4 regions of the Mesobacillus boroniphilus genome follow, and region 1 is predicted to be linked to each of the others. Evidence: riboswitches for the same ligand, from Rfam matches in the RefSeq annotation. Region 1 holds a riboswitch; each other region holds the start of a gene.
What was found. A riboswitch is a leader RNA that binds a small molecule or an ion and turns the genes downstream of it on or off. The one in region 1 is predicted to bind cyclic di-GMP.
Positions count from the first base shown of each region.

Region 2: it holds a riboswitch for cyclic di-GMP, as region 1 does, so the genes downstream of both, DYI25_RS15265 (OmpL47-type beta-barrel domain-containing protein) here and DYI25_RS16865 (hypothetical protein) in region 1, are expected to answer to the same signal.
Region 3: it holds a riboswitch for cyclic di-GMP, as region 1 does, so the genes downstream of both, DYI25_RS19780 (anti-repressor SinI family protein) here and DYI25_RS16865 (hypothetical protein) in region 1, are expected to answer to the same signal.
Region 4: it holds a riboswitch for cyclic di-GMP, as region 1 does, so the genes downstream of both, DYI25_RS14795 (HNH endonuclease) here and DYI25_RS16865 (hypothetical protein) in region 1, are expected to answer to the same signal.

Region 1 covers NZ_QTKX01000002.1:813,362-820,897, reverse strand. The annotation lists gene DYI25_RS16880 (acyl CoA:acetate/3-ketoacid CoA transferase) at 1-393, shown strand, start outside; gene DYI25_RS16875 (GntP family permease) at 431-1,873, shown strand; gene DYI25_RS16870 (acetyl-CoA C-acetyltransferase) at 1,940-3,127, shown strand; gene DYI25_RS16865 (hypothetical protein) at 3,177-3,401, opposite strand; cyclic di-GMP riboswitch class I at 3,666-3,751, opposite strand; gene DYI25_RS16860 (hypothetical protein) at 4,083-4,427, shown strand; gene nadE (ammonia-dependent NAD(+) synthetase) at 4,473-5,294, opposite strand; gene DYI25_RS16850 (lactonase family protein) at 5,563-6,618, shown strand; gene DYI25_RS16845 (Gfo/Idh/MocA family protein) at 6,730-7,536, opposite strand, start outside.
Region 2 covers NZ_QTKX01000002.1:492,600-500,135, reverse strand. The annotation lists gene DYI25_RS15265 (OmpL47-type beta-barrel domain-containing protein) at 1-4,189, opposite strand, end outside; cyclic di-GMP riboswitch class I at 4,273-4,359, opposite strand; gene DYI25_RS15260 (hypothetical protein) at 4,523-4,696, shown strand; gene DYI25_RS15255 (flagellin) at 4,936-6,045, opposite strand; gene csrA (carbon storage regulator CsrA) at 6,197-6,418, opposite strand; gene fliW (flagellar assembly protein FliW) at 6,424-6,873, opposite strand; gene DYI25_RS15240 (DUF6470 family protein) at 6,888-7,442, opposite strand; gene flgL (flagellar hook-associated protein FlgL) at 7,502-7,536, opposite strand, start outside.
Region 3 covers NZ_QTKX01000003.1:494,627-502,162, forward strand. The annotation lists gene DYI25_RS19755 (ABC transporter ATP-binding protein) at 1-662, shown strand, start outside; gene DYI25_RS19760 (nitrous oxide reductase accessory protein NosL) at 761-1,390, opposite strand; gene DYI25_RS19765 (carbohydrate kinase) at 1,639-2,736, shown strand; gene DYI25_RS19770 (pseudouridine-5'-phosphate glycosidase) at 2,749-3,675, shown strand; gene DYI25_RS19775 (helix-turn-helix domain-containing protein) at 3,838-4,185, opposite strand; cyclic di-GMP riboswitch class I at 4,842-4,927, shown strand; gene DYI25_RS19780 (anti-repressor SinI family protein) at 4,957-5,082, shown strand; gene DYI25_RS19785 (helix-turn-helix domain-containing protein) at 5,201-5,521, opposite strand; gene treR (trehalose operon repressor) at 5,818-6,543, shown strand; gene DYI25_RS19795 (late competence development ComFB family protein) at 6,581-6,856, opposite strand; gene DYI25_RS19800 (type 1 glutamine amidotransferase domain-containing protein) at 7,059-7,536, shown strand, end outside.
Region 4 covers NZ_QTKX01000002.1:361,728-369,263, forward strand. The annotation lists gene pgaC (poly-beta-1,6-N-acetyl-D-glucosamine synthase) at 1-834, shown strand, start outside; gene pgaD (poly-beta-1,6-N-acetyl-D-glucosamine biosynthesis protein PgaD) at 845-1,213, shown strand; gene DYI25_RS14780 (transposase) at 1,430-2,209, shown strand; gene DYI25_RS14785 (LytR family transcriptional regulator) at 2,430-3,404, opposite strand; gene DYI25_RS14790 (phosphatidylinositol-specific phospholipase C/glycerophosphodiester phosphodiesterase family protein) at 4,336-5,259, shown strand; cyclic di-GMP riboswitch class I at 5,388-5,475, shown strand; gene DYI25_RS14795 (HNH endonuclease) at 5,563-6,459, shown strand; gene DYI25_RS14800 (hypothetical protein) at 6,540-7,391, shown strand; gene DYI25_RS14805 (hypothetical protein) at 7,391-7,536, shown strand, end outside.

The sequences.
Region 1 (7,536 bases):
GCGGGGCAAATTGCCTTTTGCGGAACGTTCACTGCTGGCGGATTAAAGGTGAATGCAAGCAACGGCACGCTTGAAATCCTTCAGGAGGGCAAAGCCAAAAAATTCATTGAAGACGTAGAACAAATTACTTTCAGCGGTGATGTGGCACGTGAAAATCAGAAAAAGGTAATGTATATTACCGAACGCGCTGTTTTTGAACTGTTGCCTGAAGGCCTGACACTCACAGAGATTGCACCTGGAATCAATATAGAAAGAGACATTCTTGCCCAAATGAATTTCCGTCCACTGATTGCCAAAGACTTAAAATTAATGGACAGCCGGATTTTCACGGATGAGCCCATGGGCATGAAAAATGAAACACCCGTTGATTTCAGTAATATTGCAGCAATCTAAGCAATTATATCTTGTGTATTAGAGAGGGGTTCCCAATATGGAGCTATTTATTATACTTTTATCACTCGGTTTGTTGATGTTCACTGCATACAAAGGATATTCAGTCATCCTGTTTGCTCCAATTGCAGCGCTGCTTGCCGTGCTGCTGACAGATCCAAGCCATGTGCTTCCTTTTTTCAGCAACATCTTCATGGAGAAGATGGTCGGATTCATTAAGAACTATTTCCCTGTATTTTTACTCGGTGCGATCTTCGGTAAGGTCGTTGAAATGTCTGGAATTGCCGAGTCCATCGCAAAATCGATCATTAAATTGGTCGGCGGCACACGTGCGATTCTTGCAATCGTATTAATGGGCGCAATCTTAACATACAGTGGCGTTAGTTTATTCGTAGTCGTTTTTGCCATCTATCCTTTTGCTAAAAATTTATTTAGACAAGCGAACATTCCTAAAAGACTTATTCCAGGAACGATTGCACTTGGAGCGTTTACCTTTACGATGGACGCACTTCCAGGCACGCCACAAATCCAGAACGTTATTCCAACAAGCTTTTTTGGGACTGATATTTACGCTGCACCTGGACTCGGAATCATTGGTGCGATCTTTGTTTTCACATTAGGTATACTTTATCTTGAAACGCTTCGAAAGAAAGCTGCCAAACGCGGCGAAGGCTTCTATGGATTTGATAACGCTGAATCCGCTGCTGCAGCTGAGGCTGATGCACTTGAGGAAGGCGTTAACGGCATTGATATGACTGCTAAAACAAGCACATTAAGAGCTATAATGGCTTTTGCACCATTAGTGCTCGTTGGGTTAGCTAACAAATTCTTTACAGTGAACCTGCCAAAATGGTATCCAGATGGCTTTGATTTTTCAAAAATCGGGCTTGAATCATACGGAACCGTCCAGATGTCTGGAGTAGTAGGCATTTGGTCCGTTGAATTGGCTCTGCTTCTTGGGATCATCGCAACTCTTTTATATGATTTTAAAAAGGTTACGGGCGGATTCAAGGTCGGCGTCAACACGGCAATCGGCGGAGCATTGCTTGCTGCCATGAACACAGGAGCAGAATATGGATTCGGCGGAGTCATTTCCTCTCTGCCAGGATTCTCAGTTGTAAGTAAAGGAATTTCGTCTACATTTACAGATCCGCTTGTCAATGGAGCAATAACGACAACTACACTTGCAGGTGTGACAGGATCTGCTTCTGGTGGTATGGGAATTGCATTGAGTGCCATGGCAGATACGTATATGAAAGCCATCACTGAATTCAATATTCCGCCAGAGGTTATGCACCGTGTCATCTCAATGGCATCCGGTGGCATGGATACACTTCCACACAACGGAGCGGTCATTACATTGCTTGCTGTTACAGGATTGACACACAAACAGTCTTATAAAGATATTTTTGCGATCACAATCATTAAGACATTAGCTGTATTCTTCATCATTGCAGTCTACAAGCTAACTGGACTAGTATAATAATAACAAGATCATAGGGGGAGACATTCCCCCTTTCTTATTTTGATTTCGAAAGGGGCAGTTAAAATGGAAAATACAATTGTAATTGCAAGTGCAGTAAGGACCGCTACTGGAGCATTTGGCGGAGCTTTTTCAAAAGTATCAGCCGTGGATCTTGGCGCAGCGGCTATTAAATCGGCACTGGAAAAAGCGAATGTCAGCGCGGATGTTGTCGATGAAGTCATCATGGGAAATGTCCTTCAGGCTGGCCTGGGCCAAAACCCGGCACGTCAGGCTGCGATGAGAGCAGGACTCCCTGAGACATGTCCATCCATGACGATCAATAAACTATGCGGGTCTGGCTTGAAAGCTGTTCACCTGGCATATCAGGCAGTTGCAGCAGGTGAAGCTGATATTGTTGTCGCTGGCGGAATGGAAAACATGAGCCAGGCGCCTTACGTTCTAAAGGGGGCACGTGAAGGCTTCAAAATGGGCGACCAAAAGATGGTCGATACATTGCTTGGCGATGGTCTTGTATGTGCATTCAATGACTACCATATGGGCATTACAGCTGAAAACCTTGCGGAAAAATATGAAATCTCACGTAATGAACAAGATGCTTTCGCAGTCAAGAGTCAGAATCGAGCAGAAGCAGCGATTACTTCTGGACGTTTCAAGGATGAAATCGTCCCTGTCGAAGTGAAGCAGCGAAAAGGAGATCCAATCATAGTCGATCAGGATGAACACCCTAAATTCGGCAGCACTCTTGAGAAAGCAGGAAAATTAAGACCTGCATTTAAAAAGGACGGAACGGTCACTGCAGCGAATGCCTCCGGAATCAATGACGGAGCTGCTGCTGTAGTCGTGATGAGCGGCAAAAAGGCAAAAGAACTCGGAGTCACTCCGCTTGTTACGATCAAGGCGAATGCTTCTGCTGGTGTTGACCCATCAATCATGGGAATCGGCCCGGTCGATGCCGTTAAGAAAGCTTTGAAAAAAGCAGATATGGAATTAAGTGATATCGACTTAGTCGAAGCAAATGAGGCATTTGCAGCCCAGGCCCTTTCTGTTATGAAGGAGCTTGGCATGAGTGAAGAAAATGTTAACGTCAATGGAGGAGCGATTGCGCTAGGCCACCCAATTGGAGCGAGCGGCGCAAGAATCCTTGTAACGCTTATCCATGAATTGAAGAAGAGAGAGCAGAAATACGGACTGGCAACTCTCTGTATCGGTGGCGGCATGGGCGTTGCGACCATTATAGAAAATATTGATTAATAGTAAAAGCCTGTGGTCCGGACCACAGGCTTTTATATTTTAGTAGTTTTCAAACTACATAATCTTCAGTTAATTTACTGCAAGCATTTGATAAATTCTGTAAGCATTCCATCCTTAGCTTCTCGTCGCAAATAAAATCATTCAGCAGTTCTTCTTCAAGCTTCATTTGAATTTGGTTGATTTCTTCTATCAGCCGTTCTCTTTTTTCTATCTCTGATAAATGAAACTCTATCTCCCGTTCGAAGTACTCTACCGTCCCAAATAATACAGTCAACGATTCCTCCACCTTCCGTTAAAATTTGAAATCCTATCTGCTAAAAACCAAACCTGCCAAAAGGATTATATTATTTTGTCCTGTCAAGTAACTTAAGTATTATTTAACCTATCTCGCAATATGCAAACGTGAAATTCAGTTCTTTTTGCAATATTGTGTAGAAAGGGACATTCCAAAATAAAAAATCCCCAAAAAGATGGCGGATTTTTTCGACAAGAGGTAAAGCAAAACCATTTACCTATCTTTTTATTGCATCCGATCTTTTTTGGCAACCCGACGATCATAGCTAAAAAAGCCTTAGACTCGTGGCTTTGCGTCCTTACCTTTCGATAAGTTTGCCTTTTTCAGTTCTAATTAAAATATAAATCTTAAGGACTATTTTTTCAACAAAATTCGCCAATTAATTACAAATATGAGTCTATTATCCCACGGCCAGATAATGTGAAAACATAATCCGCGAAACATTTATTGTCGCAGATTGATAGGCACGTCTTTTGGGAAGGGAAGGGCAGGACTTGTTCAGACATTTTCCCTGCTTCGTCCCCTGATTTTGTCCGAAGGGAGCTCTGGTTCGGAGTAGATTGTTTTAACATTGTAATATACCAGCAATCTCCATGTAAAATTCACTTGCTAGAATAGAGAGAAGAAGCTTTATTACAGGCGAATGGCAGGAGGATCCGTATGGAACAGCATGTTAAGATGTCGCTAGATGAATGGAAAGCAGAAATTGAAGAGATTCTTAAAGAAATTGACGCGGAATATGAAGAAGTAAAAAATGAGCTAAAGGTATATACATATAAATTCAACATCACGAAGCAGGTTGTGCAATCAACCGTCAATCCTGACTTGAACAGGAAGATCCGTGAATTGTACCATCAGCCATTTGAAGAGAAATTTAATGATTTAAAGGAATATATCAAGGAACTGGAAGAGAAAAAAAGAGTCTTCCAAATGTTTACGGATAAAATTGATAAAGTCACCGAAAGAGAAGAAGCACCTCATTTTGCAATTGCCCAATCTGAGTAAAGGAAAAGCCTGGCTGATAAAAAATATCAGCCAGGCTTTTTTGTCTTATTTCTTCCACCATGAATCAAACATGGATGCGGGTACTTGTCGTTTATGCTCTGAAGTTAGATATCTTCTTTCAATTTTAGCGGCATCTGCTTCGTCAATCTGCTTTCCTTCTAGATAATCATCGATGGCTTCATAGCTCACACCAAGCTCAGTTTCATCGGCCTGGAGCGGCTTGTTGTCAAGAAGATCAGCTGTTGGCTCTTTAAGATACAACCTTGGTTCTGCATTCAATGCTTTGAGCAGCTCCCTTCCCTGTCTCTTGTTCAGGCCAGTTAGTGGCAGCAAATCGGCTCCGCCATCACCGTATTTGGTAAAGAATCCTGTTACGGCCTCCGCGGCATGGTCGGTACCAATCACAAGCAAACCTTCCTGACCAGCGATTGCATACTGGGTGATCATCCTCATTCGAGCCTTCGCATTACCCTTGTTAAAATCAGTCATTTTATCGCCGATGGCATCTTCAAACTGCGTATTAAAAGTATCTACTGCTGGCTGGATGTTGAACGTGATCGTTTTATCAGGCTGGATGAATTTCAGTGCTTTCTGTGCATCCTCTTCATCTTTTTGCACTGAATATGGGAGTCTTACAGCCACGAATTTGGCCTCAGTACCTTCTGAGCGCAGTTCCTCTACTGCAAGCTGTGCCAGTCTTCCGGCAAGTGTGGAATCCTGGCCTCCGCTAATTCCAAGAACGAACCCTTTTGCTTTTGAAGTCTGTAAGTATTCCTTCAGAAAGTCGATTCTCTTCTTGATTTCCTCCTGAGGATCGATTTCAGGGCGAACATTCAACGCTTCTATAATTTGTTTTTGCAAACTCATAATGAACCTCCTAAACACTATGAACTATTCATCATGCTCTTTCACAATAAACTGCCTTTGCGAGAACACCATTAAAAAAAGCATATCCCTTAAAAAGTTTAAAGTCCAGATTTTGGTCAGGTTATCTAACATTCCGTTTTAAAAGATGAAGCTCTCATCTACTATTTTACCCAATCGCTTGTTGTTCGTAACATTTTGTCCGCCACGATTTTTTTGCTAGACTATAACTTAGACTATAAATGCTTAAATCAAATTGGAGGCATTAAAAATGGCAGCTAATGAAAAATTCACAGGCTATTTCGGTACATATACTAAAGGCGATAGTGAGGGCATCTATTCTTTTACACTTGATGCTGCAAATGGAAAAATCGTTGAAGTGAAAGCCGAGGCAGCACTTGAAAATCCTACCTACCTGACAATCAGCGAAGATAACCGCTTTCTATATGCAGTTGCAAAGGAAGGGGGATCGGGTGGTGTTGCAGGATTCAGCATTAAGGATTCAGGAGAATTATCGTTCATCAATACCCAGCTTTCCGCAGGAGCGTCTCCATGCCATGTGAGCGTGAACAGAGAAAACAACCTGCTTTTATCCGCAAATTATCATAAAGGCTCTGCAGATTCGTATCTGCTAAACCCTGAAAATGGCAGTATTGAGGCAGTTTTATCAAGTGCTGTACATGAAGGCTCAGGTCCTGATGAACGCCAGGAAAAAGCGCACACTCACTATGCCGGTTTCACTCCGGATGGAAAATACGTAGCAGTCATCGACCTTGGCACCGACCAGTTGATCACCTACTCCCTGGATAACGGCCAGTTAATCGAGAAAAGCGTATTGCGTGTAACCCCAGGAAGCGGTCCAAGACATCTTGTTTTCCATCCAAACAACAATATTGCCTATTTGATGACAGAATTCAGTTCAGAAGTCCTTGTCTATAGATATCATTCTGAAGATGGCCGTTTTGAACATCTTCAGGCGGTTTCTACTCTTCCCGCGGATTTCACTGAAAACAACCAGGGAAGCGCCATCCATATTTCATCTGACGGGAAATTTGTTTACGCTGCCAACCGCGGCCATGACAGTATTGCTATTTTCCAGGTAGATTCTGAAAGCTTCAAGCTTTCATATGTCGGACACACATCGACAGAAGGGAATTGGCCGAGGGATTTTGTACTAGATCCTAGTGAGGAATTCCTGATTGCGACTAACCAGAATTCCAGCAATGTCGTTCTATTTTCCCGGAATGAGGAAACAGGCAAATTGACATTATTGCAGTCTGATGTAAAAGTTCCGGACCCGGTATGCGTGAAGTTTTTGAATTACTAATCAGAAAAGCGCAAGCGACTTGGTCAGCCCCGAAAAGCGCGGGAGCTGGACATTTCTCAAAGTGAATATTACAAACAGGGCAGATGCTTCTCACAGCACCTGCCCTGTTTTTTATTTGTCACTCGGGAACCTGACTCCCATTTGCGATCTTGCTTCATCTAAAATTCCCATGGTAATTCTCGAGTTTTCGAGCGAGTTATTCATTGATTCTGTTTTACCCTGCTGAATCAAAGTAATGAACTCCTCTGCTTCATAAAACATATTATCAGCAAGCTGCTCTCTTGATATATTTTCCTTTTTGCCATCACGATAGATGATTTCCACTTTTTCTGGCGTGCTGATTTTATCAATCCTGATGTTGCCATCTTCGCCGTGAATTTCTGATGGAAGAGTCGAATCAGTGATTTTCGAGAACATGATGACAGCATCCATTTCATTGTATTTCAATATCAGGCTGCCTTCCCCATCTACCCCGGACTCGAGCACATAGCCATTCGCCTGGACAGATCTTGGTTCTCCAAACAAAACAACGAGCGGATAGATGCAATAAATGCCTATGTCCATTAAAGAACCTGCCGAAAATTCCGGGTTAAAGGCATTCAGCACTTTACCCTCTTTATATTTGTCATAGCGGGAAGAATACTGGCAATAGCTTGCGAAGTACCTTCTGACCTTGCCGATTTTATCAATATGATCCTGGACAGCTTTGAAGTTGGGCATGAGCGTTGATTTTAATGCCTCCATCAAAACTACATGATTTTCTTTTGCAGTCTTTATCATGTGTGCCAACTCGTCGCTATTTGACGCGATCGCTTTTTCACACAGCACATGCTTGCCATTTTCCATGAATGTAATTGCCTGGCTTGCATGCATTGAGTTTGGGCTGGCGATATAGACTGCATCAATCACATCACTTTT
Region 2 (7,536 bases), 320 kb from region 1:
TTTCATTGTCTGTAGCCGACAAATTAACCGTCACGACTTTGTTAGTCCAATCTGCAGAAGCATCCAAAGTAGTGACAGGTGCTTCCTCGTCGATGATCAACTTTGCTAGTACCGTTTCGGATGGATCGGACTCACCGAACGAGTTGCTGTAGGAGGTTACATAGTATAGGTGGTTAGCGTACGAAAGGTTTGTCAATGTATATGACAGATTATTGACTTTCTCAGCTACAAGTACTGGCTTCCCGTCAATGATTTCATAAATATTGTACCCATTTGCATAAGTAACAAAATCCCAGTAGATTCTTGCGCTAGTGTCACTTAGCAAAATCAAGTTTGCTTTAGGTGTTTCCATCTCAGGGTAAACAATTGTTTCTGTCACCAGATTCGAAGGTTTGGATTCTCCAAAGCGAGTATTATAGGAAACTACCTCGAATGAATGAGTTTTTTCAGTTAAATTATATACTTTAACACTTCTTGATGTACCCTTAGTAACTAATACTCTATTACCATCTGTTATCTGATAAACCCTGTATTCGTCTGCCCAGGCTGTTGCTGGCCAGGTCAACGTAATATTGTTTACGTTAAAAATTGTTCCAGACAAAACTGGTGTTTCCACTTCAGGCCATGTTAGGTTGAAAGTTAGCTTTGTACCTTCCGGTGATTCGCCGAATCGATCACTAAAGGAATGAATCTCATATTGGTAGTCTCCCTCTGGCATATTGACAAAGGTTGTGATTAATCCTGATAAAGTCTTTACTAATTCTTTTTGCCCATCGGTTATACGATAAATCTTATAACCAGTTGCATATTCAGCTGCACTCCAGCGCAACCTGATATCATTTCCATTAAGAATCGTTTGATAGAAATTTTCCGGTTTCTGCATTGTTGGATGGACCAGGTTAAAAGAATACTCAGAGGCTGCCAGGGACTCGCCAAAACGATTACTAAATGAATGAACCTCGAATTCATAATCTTCTTCAGGCATATTAGTGAAACTTACTGAAGTTCCGAAGACTGTTTTCTTCCAAACTTTTTCACCATTGATTATTTGAAACACTTTATAACCGGTGGCATACGAAGCGCCACTCCAGTTAAGTGTAATATCATTTCCATTTGATATGGTGTGTGTCAGATTTTCTGGCGCTTGCATGATCGGGTGAACCATTTCAAGGGTTAATGATTTACCTTCTGGTGATTCACCAAAACGGTTGCTATACGAATGTATCTCGTATTCATAATTACCTTCAGGAAGATTTTCGTATGTTACAGAAGTACCAGTTACAGTACTTTTTAAAACTTTTTGATTATCAACAATCTGATAGACTTTATAGTTCGTTGCATAATCAGCTTTTTCCCATGTTAAGATAACATCATTCCCATTTGTAACACTATTAGAAAAGTTATCAGGAGCCTCCATTGTTGGATATATAACAGAAACTACAAGGCTGTTCCCTTCTGGAGATTCTCCAAACCTTGAACTATAAGTATGAACAATATAAGTATGGTTCCCTTCTGAAACATTTACCAGTGTTGTCGTCAAACCTGCAACAGTTGTTTTCAGTATTTTCTCTTCACCAATCAGTTCATACACCATGTAATTTGTAGCAAAGTCAGTAGCTGACCAACTTAAAACTACATCGTTACCCTTTTTAATTTCGTTATTTAAGCTCTCCGGTGACTTGATTTCGGGAAAAACAATATCAACTGGTACTGCAGTACCCTCTGGTGACTCGCCAAATCGATCACTAAAAGAATGAACTTGGTAGTAATGTTCTCCCTCAGAAATATTAAAAATTGTTGCGGTAGTACCTGTTACTGTAGTTTTGAGTGTTTTTTCTCCGTTAATAATTTCATATATATTGTATTTTGTTGCATATCCAACAGGTGCCCATTCGAGTTTTAGAGTATTAACATTTGTAACAGTCTGATTTGTAATCTCAGGTGGATCCATAGTGTAGTCTTGTATAGTTACCGTTAATTGTTTACCTGCTATTGATTCTCCGAACCGGTTACTGAAAGAATGGACTATGTAAGTATGGTTTCCTGCTGGCACTTTATAAATAACCTTTGCTAATGCAGAACCTTCATACTTCAATACTTTCTCATTGTTAACTATTTCATATACTTTGTAGTTGTCTGCATATTCAACCTCTGTCCAGCTTAGAACAAGGTCATTGCCATTTCTTACACTTTGGTTTACTTCCACAGGTGCTTCCATCACTGGATGGACCAATTGGAATTTCAGGTCAGAACCTTCGTTCGACTCACCAAAAAGTGTAGAGTTTGAATGAATGACAAAATGATAATCGCCAGCAGGTAAGTTTAAGAAGCTTGTAACCGTTCCGGTTATTGTTTTCTTTAAAACCTTTTCACTGCCTACTACCTGGTATACTTTGTATCCTGTTGCATTCTCTGCAGCAGTCCAATTGAGCTTAATGTCATTGCCATTTGTGACTGTATAAGCAGGATTTTCAGGAGGAAGCATAGTTTTTCCTTTTAAGGTAAACGTCAGTTGTGACCCTTCGTCTGATAGACCAAAACGAGAGGAGTATGAGTAAACGATATATGTATACTCTCCAGACGGCATGCTTGTAAATCCTTTACTTGAATTACTAACAGCAGCAACATATTTTTTTTGACCATCAACCATTTGATATATCCTGTAACTATCCGCATATTCAGCTAAGTCCCAAGTTAAAGTGAAATCAGTTTCGTTTATGATAGTCTCTTTTAAATTGGAAGGGGCTTTTATTACTGGTAGTACGAGTGTAACTGAAAGCTGCCTCCCCTTTAGGGATTCACCGAATCTGCTTGAGTATGAGTGAATTTCGTAAGTGTATTCACCGGCTGGCATTTTTGCGAACGTGTAAGAAGTATCTGAAACAGTTGCTTTGTATACCTTTTGACCATCCACTACCTGATAGATTTTATACCCTGTAGCATTTGGAGAGGTTTCCCAGTTTAAAACGATATCATTCCCATTTTGGATTTCATGTGTAAAATTAGCTGGTGCTTCCATCGTTACCTGATCGATAGATAAGTCTACCCGGCTGCCTTCGTCAGACTCGCCAAATCGGTCACTAAACGAGTGAATCACATAAGTATGATTCCCTGCTTCTGATTTTAAATATGTAATACTTGTACCAGTCACTTTTTCACTTTTTAATAGTTTTTCCCCGTTAACTATTTCATAGATATTGTAGCCGGTTGCATAGGCAACACTATCCCATTTCAGATAGATATCATTAATGTTCTTAAGTTCATAGATGAAATTTTCAGGAGCTGTCATGACAATTTCACCAATAGTGACTGACACTCGGCTACCCTCTGCTGACTCTCCGAACCGGTCACTGTTCGAGTGAACTTCGTAGACGTATTCACCTGCTGGAGCATTAGTAAATTTTAGCGTTGTACCTGCAACTGTGTTTCTTAAAACTTTTCCTTCTGTAGTAATCTCATATACTTTATAGTCTGTTGCATATGAGACTGTATCCCATTTAAGGGTTACATCATTTCCATTTGTTATCGTATAACTAAAGTTATTTGGAACATTCATTGTTGGATATACAATATCCACTTTTACATACGGAGAAAGCTCCGACTCTCCATACAAGGAGTTGGACGCAGTTACAGCATAGGTAAAGCTTCCTTCAGGAGCATTGGTAATCTTATATGATCTTGATGTTTGTGATGCAATTAAAGATTTTTGGCCATCATCCGAAAGTTGATAAATATGATATTGGTCAGCATATGTTGATGCAGGCCAGCTTAAAGTAATATCATTTCCGTTGGATACTGCCTTGGAAAGAGTGGTCGGTCCAACCATCTCAGGATAAACGATACCGACAGATACAGGAGCACTAGGTCCGGATTCTCCTTCTGCACTAAGTGTTGAAACCACATACCTGTACGATCCTTCTGCTAGATTATTAAAGTTATAACTCGTAGCTGTAGTTTTATCACGTAATATTAGTTGGCCTTCTGTAATTTCGTATATGTTATAGCCAGTCGCACCATATACTCCACTCCATGTGAGTTTCACATCATCTGGGGTAACCAGTTGGGCTGCCAGATTACTAGGAGGGAGAACACTTGTTGAAGCTAGTGCATTACCAAGTGGATAAAAAACTTGAGAAAACATAAGGAATAATGCAAGAATAGTCAATTTCCTGTAAAACTGTCTTTCCATTAAAAATCGTCCCGCCTTTCGGACAGAATCCAAACAAAAAAGAACCTTAAACAAGGTTCATAGGTAAACAGACTATGATTCCTTGTGGCAACCGGCTGCCATCCATAAAAACATGGAACAGGCCCTTGGCTTTGCGTCCTATAGTTTCCTATAGTTTGCCTTTTTCACTTTGGATAACTGTGAGTTTTAGTCTATTATACTACTAAACAACAGGAAATTTCTAGTTTATTTCACCTATATTTCTAATATATCCATTCTTTTTTTACTAGATAGTAACTTTAAAAACTAGAAACCAGTTGAGGATTGTTTTATTAAAGAAAGGTGAACTTTATTATGATAAATAAAAAAGATGGCCGTCTTACAGATGGCCATCTTGAGATATTAACGAAGAAGTTGAAGAACTCCTTGTGGTTGTTGGTTCGCTTGCTTTGCGACTGCACCTTTCAGTTGCAGAATAGACTATATCTTCACCCTGTAATCAGGGGCCGGGCACTTCGGACAGCTTAGCTGCCCTACGGGATTCATAGCCATAGCCTTCACCTTAGACCGTATTCCCTAGTCGTTGAACCTTCTCCACTCTTTCGAGACAGGAGCTCGGCTGCTGATTATCCATTATTGTATCTTCACCATTTTCAAACCTTCACGCCTGCTGTTTCCAGCTACGCTGTGGTTGATGAAGCTTTAGGAAGTCCCAGCAATTCACCCAGTGATGATCTTATCCGTTACCAGATAAGACGCCCTTATCATTATCTCAGAAGTTGTAAAACTCCCTGAGGCATCTGATTTGATTGAGCCAACATTGCTTGTGCTGCTTGAGAAAGAATAGAATTCTTAGTTTGCTCCATCATTTCCTTTGCCATATCAACATCTCTGATACGAGATTCAGCAGCTGTTAGGTTTTCAGATGATGTGCTTAGGTTGTTAATAGTATGTTCTAAACGGTTCTGGTTAGCACCTAGTTTGGCGCGCTCATCAGAAACAGATTTGATTGCTGTGTCAATACTAGTAATAGCACTTTGGGCACCTGTTGATGTAGAGATATCCACTCCATCAACACTTAACCCTTTAGTACTCATATCTCCAATTGATAACGCTAGTGTCTGGTTTTCGTTAGCACCAATTTGGAATGTATTACCTGATCCGGAGATTACAATAGCTGTTGCGTCTAAGTCTGCACCTAAAGCTGCATTGTTAAGCGAAACAGTAATTTCGCCATTACCAAATGTTAAAGTACCAGCATCTCCATCAGTCCAAACCTGAGATACTAGAGTAGTAGTACCATCTGAAATTGAAAAAGCTCCTGTCGGTACAGCCACTCCATCACCAGCAGTAATGGTCCAAGTACCTGCATCTACACCACCATTTGTATTTGCGCCGGTAACACCAGCAACTGCAAGTATTGTTGATGAAGTAGTATCCTGGTCTACCTGAGTACCAAAAGTACCATCAATTAATTTTTGAGTATTGAACTCTGTTTGACTAGAAATTCTGTCAATCTCACTCTTTAATTCAACTACCTCTTTGTTGAGTGCATCTCTATCTTCATCTGTATTTGTACCGTTGGCAGATTGAACTGATAGTTCACGCATACGCTGAAGAATAGAATGAGTTTCGTTTAGAGCACCTTCAGCAGTCTGAATTAATGAGATTGCATCTTGTGAGTTACGAGAAGCTTGTTCTAACCCACGAACTTGTCCGCGCATCTTTTCAGAAATAGCTAGACCAGCAGCATCATCCCCTGCACGGTTGATACGAAGGCCAGATGCTAGCTTCTCCATTGATTTAGCTTGCGCGCCTGTAGCTGAGTTTAGCATGCGATGTGTATTAAGAGCCGCGATATTGTGATTAATTCTCATTATAATTTTCCTCCTTGAATGTATGGTTCACATCCTTGTGAACCTGTTAATTTGGTCAGGGTCGATAAGGCGGCCGCCCTTATTTTCCCTTACAATTTATTTATCGTCTGGAGTTTTTGTTTGTTTAATAGTTTTGAGAAAAAAATATAAATTATTTTCGGGACTTTAGATTCACTAGTAAACCTGAAATGTCTTTTGATGCCTGCTGGTTTTCTTCCTGGATTTGTTCGTAGACTTCTTTTCTCAAAATTTCGATGGTTTTGGGTGCTTTGATGCCGATTTTGACCTGGTCGTTTTTGGATGAGACGATGGTGATTTCGATGTCATCGCCGATTTTGATGGTTTCGCCGTTTTTGCGTGTCAGTACGAGCATTCATCTCACCCCTTTACCTTGTGCAGCTCTGTTTTGCCGAACAGGCTGTGCTTTGTTTTATAGCCTTCTTCTATGAGAATGACCTGCTTTGCTTTGTTGTTTGCTTTATTGATGATGACTGGCGCCTGAAGGTTTGCAGTTGTTTTATCAAAAGGATCTTCGACGGTCAGGATGGAATAGACGACGACATCATTCTCGGATTTCAACTCAATCTCTTCCACCACTGAATCTTCCAGTTTGAAATCATAGCTCCGAAAAAACCCAAACGGACTGGCAATGACGAATGCTAGTTCAGAAGTAGCTACGGATTGCATAACTGAAAATGATCCGTCTTCGGACAGCGGCAAGACGACAAATTTAGTTTCCTCTGGAAACCCCGGAATCCCCTTTTCAAAATGTAAAATTTCTTCTTCTTTTATCTCAACTTCATTATGGTATTTTGTATTAAGTCTCATTTCAAAGTCTCCTTTTAAGCTTCAAAATCGATCCTGAGTGAATTTTTCTGCTGCAGGTAGATATCTGTTTTGCCCGGATAGTAATCTATAATTGGCTTATTTGGTCTTACGTCAATTTTAACAGGTTGCGTGTTCCATCGGATGTTCAAATCACCCGGGTCATAATTTATTTTGACACTGTTATGTGATGGAATCCAGCCAATATTGAAATCTGCCTGCGGAGGCAGGCTGTTTCGCTCGGCCTGGCTTCGGAGTGCTGAGAAACCATGTTCGATCATCATCAGCTCATCACCTTCCTGGGCCATGGTGGCGATGGCATTCATTGCTGCCTGATATCCTGCCTGGGCATTTTCTTCTGTCATTCGAAAAACGCTTTTCAGATTAGCATCTGCAAAAGCTCTCGACTGATCAATCGTCAGCTTTGACGGTCTTCGGTCCACCATCATTTCCGCCTTTGGCTGTTCGATGCTCATATATGCTTGCGGCTGCTGGATTTCCAATCTGGCTGACTGTGTTTCTATTCCGATTCTAGCAAAAGTAGATTCCATCCTAAGTTGAGGTATATTCATAGGCTTCCCCTTCCCAATATAAGAAAAGCCTTATCAAATAGCTTGATAAGGCTCTAAATTTATCTTAAGAAATCCATCAATGTCGGCTGGATGA
Region 3 (7,536 bases), on a different contig from region 1:
GTCCGACAAAGAAGATTACTGAGATCAGTTTCTCAATCGCCAAGCCTGAAATCTTTGCACTCTGCGGTGGAAACGGTGCAGGCAAGAGTACATTGATCAAGATGCTTACAGGGATTATGAAGCCGACTGCGGGCATGGTATATATGGACGGTATGGAAGTTGAACCGCAAAGCAAAGGTTACAAAAAACTATTTTCCTATATGCCTGATGAAATGCTCTTTCCTCGCCAGCTGTCGGGGTTGGAAGTTTTGACTTTTTTCGCAAGATTAAGAGGAATAAGTGCTGGAAAAGTGACTGCAGCCCTCCAGCAGGTTGGGTTATTTGATGTACGGAATATGCAGATTAAACAATATTCCAAAGGAATGCAGCAGCGGCTTTCACTTGCACAGGCGCTGTTGCCAGATGTCCCGCTGCGAATTCTCGATGAACCAACTAATGGACTAGATCCACTCTGGGTGTACCGCTTCAAGGAGATTATCCTGGAAGAAAAGCGACAGGGCAGGACGATTTTCTTTACTACACATATCCTTAGCCTGGTCGAGGAATTGGCCGATAGAGCTGCGTTCATGCAGGAGGGGCAATTGCAGCATTGTGATTCAGTGAAATCACTAGTACAAAAAAACGGTGTCTATACGCCACTTGAAAAAGTTTTCTTTCATTAGTCCTAATGCGTAAGCGACCTAAATACGACGTAAAAACTCCCGGTGTTGAATTTCACACCGGGAGTTTATTATCTACGGTTATTACAAAATATCCTCCATCAATGGCCACTTTCCTCTTCGCTTTCTCCGTCCATTTCCTTGTCATCCATATCCATATCCATGCTGTCACCATTCATCTTCATTTTTTTCATATAGCGTTCGTTTGCGATTTGGTCGATTTGCTCCCATGTTGCCATAGCAGGATTCTTGTCGCTGTTTTCTGAAATGAATTTCTCGGCGCTTTCGTTGTCCTTGAAGAAAGCGTAGCCGTATTTCATAGGGGTTTTAAGGTCTGCTTTTACAGGAATTGCGGAATCTGCATCGATCCATTCAGATGTTATATAATCACGCACCCATTTTTCCTCGAATTCAACGTCATCACGTCTTGGGATATTCACTAGACAGCCTGAGTCGTCAAAGAATACATACTCTCCATCTTTCATTTTTGCCTGAGCTGTGAAAACGCCCATTGGGTTAGCTTCCGTATATACCTTCATATTGCAGAAAGCACAAACATCATCAGCACCTGGTTCGTGTGGGCCATCTGCATGGTCATCCTCCTCGTGTTTCACCTCTGTTGCTGCAGTTTCTTGACTGTCTTTTTTCTCGTTTTCGCCAGCTTCATCACCGCAGGCAGAAACAATTGTCATTAAAAAGAATGCCATCATAATAGCAAAAAATTTCTTCATTCAAATCTCCTCCTTTGATCGAATTTAATCCTATCAGGGAGTTGTGATTAAAATGCGAAAAATCAGTGGGATAAGCGTGAGAAGCACACTATTTTTATGACGATTTTGTGAAAAATCTCCAAGCTTTTTGAATATTGTATACCAGTGGTTTTAAGTACTCAATCAAATATTAATAAAGTTGTGTATATTCAGATAAAGGTTTAAAATTTAAGTGTAAGCTATATTTTGGAAATAGAGAGGTGCGCAACATGGACGAAAAAGAGGGTCTTATTTTAAAGCTGATAAAAGAGGATCCGTTCATTTCACAGATTGATCTTGCTTCGAAAACAGATTTATCGCGTTCAGCAGTTGCCGGCTATATTTCTTCTTTAATAAAACAAGGAAAGCTTGTAGGACGGGCGTATATTTTACCGGGAAGGCGCCAGGTGCTGTGTGTGGGAGGCGCGAATGTCGACCGCAAAATATGGCCGAAGGGTGTTCTTGAGCTGCGTACTTCGAACCCGGCTGAAAGCTCAAAGTCATGCGGAGGAGTTGCCAGGAATATCGGGGAGAACTTGGGAAGGCTTGGAAGTGATGTCAGCATACTGACGGTTGTCGGTGATGACCATGAAGGCCAATGGCTAATGGAATATACAAAGGCTTTTGCAGATATAACGCCATCAGAAACTCTTCAGGGACAGTCTACGGGAGCGTATACGGCGGTACTGGACCACGAGGGGGAAATGACAGTAGCGTTAGCAGAAATGTCAATCTATGAATTTATCACACCTGAATTCCTGGACCGTAAGTGGAATTATTTTGCTTCATCAGATTTCGTTATGCTGGATACTAATTTCCCGGCGGGCGTTCTTGAAAGGATTATTGAACGTTGCCATAAGGAAAACATTCAGCTATGCATTACTCCCGTTTCATCTCCGAAAGCGAGAAAGCTGCCGGAGGATTTAACAGGGGTGACCTGGCTGATTGCCAATAAGGAAGAGGCAGAAGCCATTTCCGGGATTAGTATCAACAATGAAGGTGACTTCTTCAAGGCAGCAGAGCTGATTATACATAAAGGTGTGGAGAAGGTTGTCATCAGCCGCGGAGACAAAGGTCTGATTTATTTTACCTCGAAAGGCGAAGCTGGCGTCCTGATTCCCCCGGCGATTTCTGTTATTGATGTAACTGGAGCAGGAGATTCGCTTGTTGCAGGAATCATATATGCCCATTTGAATGGCATCCAAACAGAGGATGCCTGCAAGATTGGCATGGCCTGTTCAATCCTGACGCTGCAATCAATCGAAACTGTAAATCCGATTTTGAATAATAAACAATTGCTAGACACATATAAACAAAACTTTAAATAAGCGAGGTACTCCATGCTGGAAAAGTGGCTAGAATATTCACAAGCAGTAATCGAAGCAAAAAAAGCAGGCAAACCGGTCGTTGCCCTGGAATCTACGATCATTTCACATGGGATGCCTTATCCACAGAATGTCAAGACAGCGAGGGAAGTAGAGCAAATCATCCGTGAAAATGGAGCAGTACCTGCAACCATTGCCATACTGGATGGGAAAATAAAAGTTGGCTTGTCAGATGAAGAACTTGAGTACCTGGGGCAGAGCAAAGATGTTGAGAAAGCGAGCCGGCGGGATTTGCCGTATTTGTTATCTGCAAAGAAAAATGGGGCGACAACGGTGGCAGCAACGATGATTTGCGCAGAGCTTGCGAAGATTGAAGTGTTTGTGACCGGCGGAATAGGCGGAGTTCATCGAGAAGCAGAAACTACGATGGATATATCCGCAGACCTTCAGGAGCTTGCAAAAACAAATGTCGCGGTTGTATGTGCCGGCGCAAAATCAATTCTTGACCTTGGCCTGACGCTTGAATACCTTGAAACTCAGGGAGTTCCTGTTATAGGCTATCGGACAGACTCACTGCCAGCCTTCTACACACGAACAAGTCCATTCCATGTTAACTTCCGGCTTGATACACCAGAATCTATAGCAGAGATGATCCAAACCAAATGGGAGCTGGGACTTGATGGAGGAATCGTCGTCGCTAATCCAATTCCAGAAGAAGACGCAATGGAAGAGAGCTTGATCGCAAATGTGATTGAAAAAGCACTGGGTGAAGCCAGGGATAAACAAATCGGCGGCAAGCAGGTAACTCCATTCCTTCTTGGAAAGGTCAAAGAATTAACAGATGGAAAAAGCCTTGTGGCGAATATCGCACTTGTGAAAAATAATGCGAGGGTGGGGGCAAAGATTGCAGCCAGCCTGGCCAAACAGAGAATCAGCCTATAAGGCTGGTTCTTTTTTTAGGATTTTTTCGTAACATTACAGTTTTGAAAAAGGAGATCAAAGCCTTTAAAAACATAATACAAGGGCGTACGAAAAGCGACACTCATACGAAAATATTTGTTCTAAAGTGCTGTTTTGCATTGTAATTTATATAAATGCCTTTACCTACTTATCCTGATTGCTCCGGCTCTTAAACTTCATGAAATCCAGGTAATAAGCAAAATCTTCTTTGCTGATTCCGTTTTTTATGGCTTCATCTATGAGTCCAGCCCATTCCTCATCAACAGGCATCCTTGCAACTTTCATGTTTTGCTGTCCCATCAAATACTCAACAGTTGTATCCAGGTTGTTTGCCAGACGGGACAAAACCTGAAGCGAAGGATTTCCCTGGATCCCTCTTTCGATGTAACTGAGATAGGATTTGGACACATTCGCTTTTTCAGAGAGTTCACTAATGGAATACTTTTTTTCAAGCCTCAAACTTTTAATTCTCTCGCCGACCTTCATCTTCATATGGCAATCTCCTTTAATTTCAATTATTATTCATTATAACGAACAAATAAGTTCTTTTAAAAATACAAAAAACTGAGATAAACGGAGTATTTTCTTAAAAAAGAACGGTTATTGTTCTTTTTTAAGAAAATTAGCCATATTTTAGACTTTTTCAGGAATGATGCAAATGGACTATACTCGAATGGAATAAAGTAAGTAAGAACTATGTAAAGGGGCTGGATGGCCGTGTACAGAAAAAATTGTGATCGTTGTAACCGTCCTTCGTTTAGCAGCAGTGAGGTTGGGGAGTGGCTGTGCCCGATATGCGGAAATGATTTAACGAGATACCCGTTCTTTAATGCCATCAGTCTTGAAAAAGTTGTGACTTTAACTCGCCGGAAAAAGAATCTGTATAAAAAAAACAGCCAGCCATAGAATCATTATCAAATTTATGGGGGTTATTTTTAAAAAAGAATTCAACAATTAGAGATATAATATGACAAATATCCTTGCTTAAATGGTTTAAATTTTCAGATAAAAGGACTTTCACTCTGTGATTTTGTAATTGTTTGGAAAAAAAGAGGAAAAATCCTTATATAGTTGCCGACAAATAGTTACATGTTAAATATATAGAACAAGGTACAATGACATTGGGACTTAAAAAGTGAGTATAGAGATTCAGAAAAAGGCAAACTTGTTGAAAAACTAGGACGCAAAGTTACGGATCTAAGGTGCAAAGTACTATGATGGCCGGACTGCCTGGAATACTAACTGTATTTTGGGGGGAAGAACTTGATTAAAGAGCAGGTAGTTTTTGAAGAACTGGATACAGAATGGATGCAGCTTATATTAGAAGCATTAGAGATGGGAATTAACAAAGAAGAAATCAGGGAGTTTTTAACGAAGACTAACAAGTAGTAAAAGAAATTCAATACATAGACAAAAGAAGTGTGATCGAGCAGCTCTTATGGAGGTGCTTTTTATTTTTTTCTATTAATGAAAATAAAAATGGACAGCGAAGGCTGTCCATTGAAATTTATTTATTGTGTAGTCTCCATTTATTGAATTCCAGAAACTCACGAAACTGGTCTTTTGTGATACCTGAATCCATTGCTTCTTTTACAAGGTGGACCCAATCGGAATCCATATTTTCTTTGTCGGGTTGTTCATGAATTAGATGGTCTACTGGGACATTCAGTACTCCAGCTATCTTTTCTAAAAACTGGATTGAAGGATTTGTTTGAAGATTTCGCTCCAGGGAACTCAAATAGGATTTTGCCACGCCAGCTTGTTCTGCCAATTCAGATAAGGACATTTTTTTTTCTTGTCGAAATTTTTTGACGCGTTCACCGATCACTTTTATCCACACACCTTATCAATTTATAGTTATATCATAACAAATCTGATAAAATAGTTCCATATTAAGAACAACTTATAGAACAATTATAACCAACCTTAAAGTCCTTTTGGTCCACTTTTATAAAAAAATATGTTGGGAAAAATCTCGATGCTTTTATATCGGTCTTTGTTATTAAGAATTGTACATTATTTTATGAAGATTGTTTGAAAAATACAAACGCAATTGTCATTTGTGTTCAAAAGGATATTAAAAAGGTAAAATAGTAGCAATCAGACAAGGTACGGGTGATGTGTATGCAGAAAAAGTATTTATTGATCTACGAAGAAATTTCCAAACAGATCCAGGAAGGTCATTATCCTCCTAAAACGATTTTGCCATCTGAAAATGATTTTGCGGATATGTATCAAACGTCCAGGGAAACCATTCGTAAAGCACTGAATCTTCTTGCGCAAAATGGATTCATCCAAAAAATCCGCGGTAAAGGTTCTCTTGTTCTCGATTTGAAAAGACATCAATTTCCGATTTCCGGATTGATCAGTTTTAAAGAACTGGCGGAGAACATGGGCGGAAAGGCGAAAACGACCGTAGAAGAGTTCACTCTCGAAATGGCAGGACGGGATATAGCCAGGGAATTGAATATTGACGATGATGAAAAGGTTTGGAAGGTAAAAAGAGTGAGGCATATTGATGAAGAACGGGTCATACTCGATAAGGATTTTCTCGTAGAAAGGCATGTGCCAGGACTGTCACGTGAGATTTGTGAAAACTCGATATTTGAGTATATAGAAAAGAAACTTGAGAAAAAAATCAGCTTTGCGAAAAAGGAATTCACCGTAGAGGAACCAAGCCCGCAGGACAGGAAGCTCCTCGATATGGAAGGATTCCATGCGATCGTCATCGTGAAAAACTATATTTATTTTGACGATGCTACCCTGTTCCAATATACCGAGTCAAGGCACCGTCCTGACAAGTTCCGTTTCGTTGATTTTGCCCGACGTATGGATACCCGGTCTATATAAGAAAAAAGAAGCTGCCGTTGATGGCAGCTTTTATTTTTTAATGTTTCGGGTATTTCCCGACAAGATGGATGGCACTGATGATTCTTTTATTAATCCAGGCTCTGTTTTCCTGAGTATTAAGTTGTTCATAGACCATCTTCCGGCCATCTTCTGTAGTGACATAGTGACTTGGAAGAGTGTTCAGGCTGATGGCAATGATATCATTCCGGCACTTCTGGCAATTACAGAAGGTCTGATAATCAGGGCTCATCATCAACACATTGACAAGAGTGGAAACTACCTCTTCCATTACATTGACATATTTAAAATCCATGGTGCCTTCTCTCCCTATTGATGTCCTAAATTAAATTATAGTTGAATGACGGAAATATAAAATGATTTTTTTGTTTTCGATATAAGATGGGTCTATTTACCTGATTTAATACAAAATAATGGAACTTGTATTAAATGTTTCATAGCCGTAAGACAGGGAATTTTAAATAGTGGAGAATTTCTTAAAAGGAGTTGTTGAATCCATGGGTAAAAAAATTGCCTGTTTAATAACCGATTTATTTGAAGATGTAGAATATCTTGAGCCTTCGCGTGCTTTCACCGAAGCTGGTCATGAAGTAGTGACGATTGAAAAGGAACAGGGGAAAGCCGTAACTGGAAAGCAGGAAAAAGCCGAGGTTAAAATTGATGAAAGCATCGATAACGTCAAGCCGGAAGATTTCGATGCACTCTTCATCCCTGGAGGCTTCTCCCCGGACCAGCTGCGTGAAGACGAGCGATTTGTTGAATTTGCCAAGGCATTCATGGATGAGAAGAAACCGGTCTTCGCCATCTGCCATGGACCTCAGCTGCTGCTTACCGCAAAAACGCTTGAAGGCAGAGGAGCCACCGGCTATAAATCCATCCGCGTCGATATGGAATACGCCGGAGCAAAATACATGGACAAAGAAGTCGTCGTCTGCTGCAACCAGCTCGTGACCAGCAGGGAACCGAAGGATATCC
Region 4 (7,536 bases), 450 kb from region 1:
GATGCGATTCTGGATAAGGACGCGCTCAACCATATCGTCCCGCACTTCATCACTCCGAATAATGGAGAGAGAGTTGGCGCGGTTACCGGCAACCCGAGGATCCGCAATCGGACAAGCCTGCTCGCGAGAATCCAACTGGTTGAATACGCAAGTATTATTGGTTTAATAAAAAGGACGCAAAGAGTGCTCGGCAAAGTCATGACGGTTTCTGGTGTGTTTGTTGTTTTTCGGAAAAAGGCCCTTCTGGACGCGGGCATGTGGGATACCGACCTGATTACGGACGATATCGGGATTACCTGGAAGCTGCAAAGACGATTCTGGGACGTTCGGTACGAACCTAAGGCGCTTTGCTGGATGCTTGTCCCGGAAACGTTGAAGGGAATCTGGAAGCAGCGCCTGAGATGGACCCAGGGTGGAATTGAAGTCATCCTGCGCCACATGGATATTTTTATGGATTGGCGCCAGCGGAGATTGTACCCGGTCTATATCGAACAGGTACTGAGCGTCCTTTGGTCGATCACCTGGTTTGTGTCGCTGCTCATTATGCTGTACAAATATATTTTCGATCAGGAATTCATCATGCCAACATTATGGATCGGCAACTATCTATCGATTATATGTCTGCTGCAATTCCTGGTTGCGCTCTACATTGAAAGGAAGTATGAAAAAGGAATCCTTAAATACATGCTATGGGGAATCTGGTATCCCATCCTTTACTGGCATATCAACGCCCTGCTCGTCATAAGGGCAGTGCCGAGAGGGTTAAAAATACTCAGGAAAAATAAAGACCAATTTGCCACATGGGAGAGTCCGGACCGCGGACTACATATATAAGGGAGAAAATATGATTATTAACAGTAAGCAGTCAAAACCGCGAAAAATCATAGACATCCTGCTGACCTTTTTCGGATGGTTGTTTCTCGCGCTATTCCTATATAATCTCATCACTTATTTCGAAGGGGACCTGGACTTCACATTCATTGAACTGAATTTAGCCAACGCGAATTCAATCCTGCTCATCACCGTTCTTGTGGTAATCGTAAGCGCCGCCTTCCTTAGCTGGTGGAGTTCATACAACAAGCGCAAATACGGACCGCTCAAAAGAAGAACCTTCCCGCCACAGACAAGCCAAAAAGAACTCGCCGAGTACTTCGAACTAACAGAAGAAGAAATAAGACAGATACAAAGCAATCAATATATTGAGAGAAACTGAGAAGCATGGGGACGTACTCTTTGCTTCTTTTTTGTGTTTGAAGCTGCTGTTATGGCAGTTAGGATCAAAATTTTTAAAAAACTAAGGCTTAACAATGACTGATTTTTCTGAGTGGTATATGATGTAAAGTAACCACATTTTAATCTCCTTCCTTCCTCTCTGAATCAACTCTTTTATTGAATTTCCAAAACAAAAATTTTATAAGTGGTGATCAATATGGCTCGTAAAGCTAGGGTGAAAAGCACTAGTGGTATTTATCATGTCATGTTTCGCGGGGTGAATCGGCAGGATATTTTTCATGATGATGAAGATAGGATGAAGTTTCTTGAGATTCTGAAGAAATATAAGGAGTATGCTGGGCTTGTAGTGTATGCCTGGTGTTTAATGAGTAACCATATCCATCTGCTTTTAAAAGAGGGGGAGGAGGGAATTGGGGCGACGATGAAGCGAGTTGGTGTGAGTTATGCGTTATTTTTTAATTGGAAATACCAGACTTCGGGCCATCTGTTTCAGAATCGGTTTAACAGCGAAAGTGTAGAACAGGATGATTATTTCCTCACGGTGGTCCGGTACATCCATCAAAATCCGGTGAAGGCAGGAATGGTAGGGAGGGTGGAAGATTGGCGGTGGAGCAGTTGTTCCGGGTATTATGATCAACCATGTTTCCCGGAAGGTTTGCTTGAAAGAAGCAGGGTTTTGCAGATGTTTTCGCCTGATGCTTCCATCGCTAAGGAGAAATTCAGGGAATATAATGAACAAACTAATCAAGATGAGTGCCTCGAGGATTATCCGTTTAAGCGCCGGAGATTGACCGATGAAGAGGCAGGGCATGAAATCAAGGAAATCCTCGGTACCCGGGAAATCGCTCAGGTGAAGAGCCTGCCTAAAGATGAAAGGGACATTGTGTTAAGGAAAATCAAAAGTATTGATGGTTTATCTCAGCGTCAGGCAGCCAGGATCCTCGGTATCCCGCCTAGTCTGGTTTTTAAGGTATAAACAACTTTAGTAAGAATCCTCATTGAAAATCCACAATAGCAATCCTACCATATGAATGATCCTGTAAATGGTCCAAAAGGAAATTGAACTTTTATATCTGCACAAGTGTTATGCGTATTGCTATAGGGACTGGAAAATCAGTGCATCGTGATAGTTGCGACGATTACTAATGGCAGAAAAATGAAGAGAAGCAAAGGGTACGTCCCCATGCTTCCTTCTTTTAGTTTGGAGATGAAACAGGGGAACTGTCACCTAAATGCATTTGTAGTTCATTTTGGACTTTTTGTTTTTCTTCTTCTGGGATGATTTGATAATAGATTTTATCGATGATTGTTCCTGTTCCTGTTAGCTGTAATTGTTGAATGTCTTTGCTGGCATTTTTATAGTGTTTTTGGATGTCTGCCATTTCTCTCAGGGTCAGGTTGGTTTTTACGTTTTTGCTTAGGGCTTCTAGTATTTCGTCTAACTTAGTGATGGAGCTGAAGCTTCTCCCTTTGTTTATTACACCCTGTATGACTTGCCGCTGTCTTTGCTGCCTTCCAAAGTCCCCGTTTGGATCTTCTTTTCTCATCCTTACATACGCTAAAGCTTTATTTCCGTTTAGATCGATTTCACCTTCTTGGAAGTCATAACCGCCTTGGGAAAAAGTTAATGTATTGTCAACCGTAACTCCGCCTACAGCGTTTACGATATCTTCAAAGCCTTCCATATTTACTTGAACAAAATAGTCGATCGGGATGTTCAGGAATTCCTCGACTGTATCTATGGACATCTGTGCACCGCCAAATGCGTAGGCATGATTAATCTTGTCGTCAAATCCTTTTCCCACAATTCGAGTTCTTGTATCACGGGGAATGCTTACCATTTTAGTAGAGTTTAGTTCAGGATTCACCGTCATGACAATCATTGTATCCGATCGCCCTTTGTCACCAGGTCGGGCGTCCACACCCAGCAACAATACGGAAAAGGGCTTCCTGTTTTCATCGCTTACTTCATCGCTTTCTGCATGGGCGATGTTCTTACGCTGATCAGTCGTCTTGCGATCAATCGGCTGATGCATCGTTTCTACCGCTTTTGAGACAGATGAATAAATAGTGTATAAATAAACGCCGGCTCCTATCATGATCAATAATCCTATGATTCCCATAATTTGAAGCCTGGTCATCTTCTTATTTCTTCGTTTATTAAACCTCACATAACAACCCTCCAAATAAAATTTGATATTAAAAGTTCCTTGACCCTCCGCAAAGGAGTATCTTTAACGGAAGTATCTCTGGTCGTTTTTGCTAAAATCCTTTTTATATAATTCTTCAGAATGAATTTTTTTAGAAGTAACGATATAGAAGGGAATTGGATTTATAGCAGTTACCATTGATTTGCTGACTAGCTTCTCTTGATTAATAATTTGACGTACACCTTCTCAAAATTGTTACGATGAGCGGAGAAAAAAGTAATCCAACAAAAATCCTTTATTGGCTTTGCTGTTGAGATGAGCCTAAAAGGTTTAGGGCATGTTTGTTCTCTAATGATCTTCAGGTCCTTTTTCATGTCTTTTGAAAGAAGGCCTAATAGTTTATTATAGTAGTCCATTTTTTCTTAGGTTGTTCATTGGAAGGGAAACGGATTGAAATCATATAGATTGCTAGATTTTGAGCTATTTTGCCGTTCGGTACATAAGTGTTAAAATGCCTAACTTAATTGCATTTTGAAGAGTAGACGATAGATTCCATCTTTATAATATTCCTCGTGGATCGCTTTCAGAACCGCTCATTGCTGCAAAACGGGCAAGTCTTTTTAATCCTGCTAAATTCTCCCTTTGAGAAATTATGCCTATACTCCACCAGCCGCTTCTCCAAATAATCAAACTGTATATACTTATTTAATTCCTCAAAGACACCAAGTTTAATCATCATTAGAAACAGTTCTTGTGCTACGATTCACTGGTAGCCAACCAAGACCTCTATTGATTTGGACCGAGGGAATTTTTCCTACAGTAGTGTTCCGGTGTTTAGGACTTTTATATGACAGAAGAAAATTAGACTGTATTCAACATAAAATGACAAATAATTACAAAGGTGGTCAAATTAGTTTAAAAACGATATACTAGTTTCCATAGAAGACAACTTATGATGATCGGGAGAGAAGCGAAATTGAAACAAGGAAAGTGGTCTATTCTTTTATTGTTCATATTGGCAGCTATTACTCTGGCTGGTTGTGGCAAAGATGCAGTCAATGAGAATGTGTTAGCGAGCGAGGCAGCGGCAAAAAAGAAAGAGAAAAAACAATCAGTTTTAGCTGATAAGCCTGTGGTTCTTCATGGACTTGGATTTATTGAGGGACATATGGTTACAAACTCTATCGAGGCTTTTACAGCGAACTATGACCGGGGTTTCAGAGTGTTTGAGGTTGATTTGCAAATGACTTCCGATAATCGTTTAATTGCCCGGCATGACTGGGAATTGGTCCATTATGAATGGTTAGGGCAGGAGGTTCCTGAAGTAGGAGGGCCAAAGCCGTTTGATGAAATAATGCCTATGAAGATCCATGGTAAGTATACTGCACCATCATGGGAGCAAATCCTGGAGCTGATGCAGAAGTATCCGGATGCTTACTTTGTGACTGACACGAAAGATAAAGAGGAAGAAATAGTTCGTCAATCCTTCTCATATTTGGTAGAGGCGACAAAAAAGGTTGATCCGGAACTGCTGGACCGTGTCATTCCTCAAATTTATGATAAGCCTATGCTTGGTTATATAAAGGATTATCATGACTTTAACGAAGTAATCTATACGTTGTACAAACACACAAATGAAGACATCCCGACTCCGAAAGATTTGGCAGAATGGTCCGCCGCCAACAACGTAACGGCGATAACAGCCTTGCCATTCCGATTAACAGAAGAAATGCAAGCCGCACTAAATGAGAAAAATATCACCATTTACACACATACCATCAACAAACCGGAACACGCAGAAGCATACAGGTCCAGGGGATGGGGCATCTACACAGACTACCTCCTATACGACGGGGAGAATTATATTGCACCTTAAGAAGCACGAGAAAAGAAGCATGGGGACGTTCCCTTTGCTTCTTTTTTTATTGTTCTCGTCGACAAAAAATGACAAATTTAATTGGTTGAATATAGTAGAATTATAATGTGATAAAAGTCCTATTCAAATAATGATAAAGGCAAACTTATCGAAAGGTAAGGACGCAAAGCTGCGAGTCTAAAATCCTAAATGGATTATGATAGTCGGGTTGCCAAAGAAAGTCTCTATATTTACTTGGCTATCCTTTTACTAATAGGGATAGCTTTTATTTTACATATTCCCCTGAAAGTGGAGTGAAAACATATGAGTTTTATTCGGACTATTGGCAAGGGTGCCGGAACTGTCGGTGGTGGTTTGATCGGCGGAACCGTCAAGGTGGCTGGAAAAGCTGTGGGCAGCAAGTGGAAGGACACTGGGGAATGGATTGAAGAGGTTGGAAATGGTATTCAAGCAGCATCCGAGGTTGCATTTGAGAACGCCGGGCAGTTTCTGGATGGCGCTGTTCATGGAGCGTATGGTGCGATAAAACAAGATGAATATCATAAGCAAAAGGGCTTGATGGATTTAAAGGATTCTACCTTTAAGACAATAAAAGGGATAGGCTCTACCGTAAAATACACAGCGCAGAATGTTGGCACTGTATACAAGGGATACTCAAGCGGAGATAAAGACCAAGCCATCAAAGGGATGAAAAATCTCGGGAAAGTTGTAGCCGTATCAGGACTGGCAATCGGTATATTGGACTTCGCAGATGGAGCAGACGTTGCCGAAGCAGAGGAGCTTGTAACCAGGAATGACCACTTGAATGGATATGAACATCCTGAGACTGGTGTTCTTTTTGTGGAAAAGACAGTGGATCTGCCAAATGGCCAGGTGATCGAAGGGACTTTTCCAGTATTTGATGATTCCTTCAATGTCATCATAGCTGAAGAAATATATTCTGAAAGTGATAATGTTCATTTTAGAATAGCGAATGCAACATTGTACCAGGCAATCGTTGAAAACCCGCAGCTTGCCTATGAAATGAATCTGTCTCAATCTGATATCCAAAGCCTTGCAAGCGGGCAAACTCCTGAGGGATACACATGGCACCATAATGAAGAACCAGGACTATTGCAGCTGGTGGATGAAGAGACCCATGCTCAAACAGCCCATACAGGCGGCCGGTCCATTTGGGGCGGAGGCAGTGAAAATCGTTAAGCACAGTGGGAAGCTTATTGTGTTTTAGTAAAGCAGCCGAATGTCCATATTTCAAAAGATTTTAAAAGGGGAAATCAACTATGTTAAATAGCTCATTAAAAAAAGAAGCGATTGAAAAATTAAAGACTGCACTCAACAAATATGAAAGTTCTTCTAAAGCTTTACAGAATAATGCTATTAAACTTCATAATACGCGTAATTACGGAGTAGATGTTATTGCTAAAGTTGAGGCTTACATTAACACGTTAGCTAATACTCCAAAAGAGTTCGAAAAGAGTTTTGATAAAGTTCACGTTAACCTCGCCAGTTTCAAGACGCTTTCTGAAATTTCTTATGATGAAAAAGAAATGATTAAGCTAGCGGGTGGTGGTTCGGCAGCTGGTGTAGCGGCTGGTGTTGCCACAGCTGCTTTTGCACCAACAGCGGCAATGGCGATTGCTACTACATTTGGAACAGCCTCAACAGGTGCCGCGATTTCTGGTTTGTCGGGTGCTGCGGCTACCAATGCGGCTTTAGCATGGTTAGGTGGAGGTGCTCTAGCAGCTGGCGGTGGCGGTATGGCTGGAGGAAGTGCACTGCTGGCGTTGGCTGGTCCTATTGGATGGGGGATTGGAGCAGCCAGTTTAGCAGCAGGCGGTTTTTTTGCAAGCAAAAAAAATAAGGAGGCAGCGATGAAAGCAGATAGGGAGAGGGTTGAAATCGTAAAGGCAACAAAAGTTCTTGATGCTACCTCCGAAGAGATCATGAACTTGAGACATTCAACTCAAACCTTAGCTACAAAGTTGGAGCAAAGTTTAATTTCATTTAATAGTCTTTCAAAAAGTGTAAAATCTTTTACTGATTTTTCACAAGATCAGCGTGATTACTTAAGGGCGATTATTAACAACACTGAGAGCTTGTCAGCATTATTCATGAAGGAAGTTGGAAAGTAATGTCGACAAGTGTGTGGAAGGATCAGGTTACTGCAGCCGGGGTAGAAGGTTTTAATCATTGGAAAACCCAGTCCATTGCTAAGCAGTTAGACCAAATTGTTAAAGATGCACTGCAAGGTCAGCAACAGCAAAATGTTAATTTTGA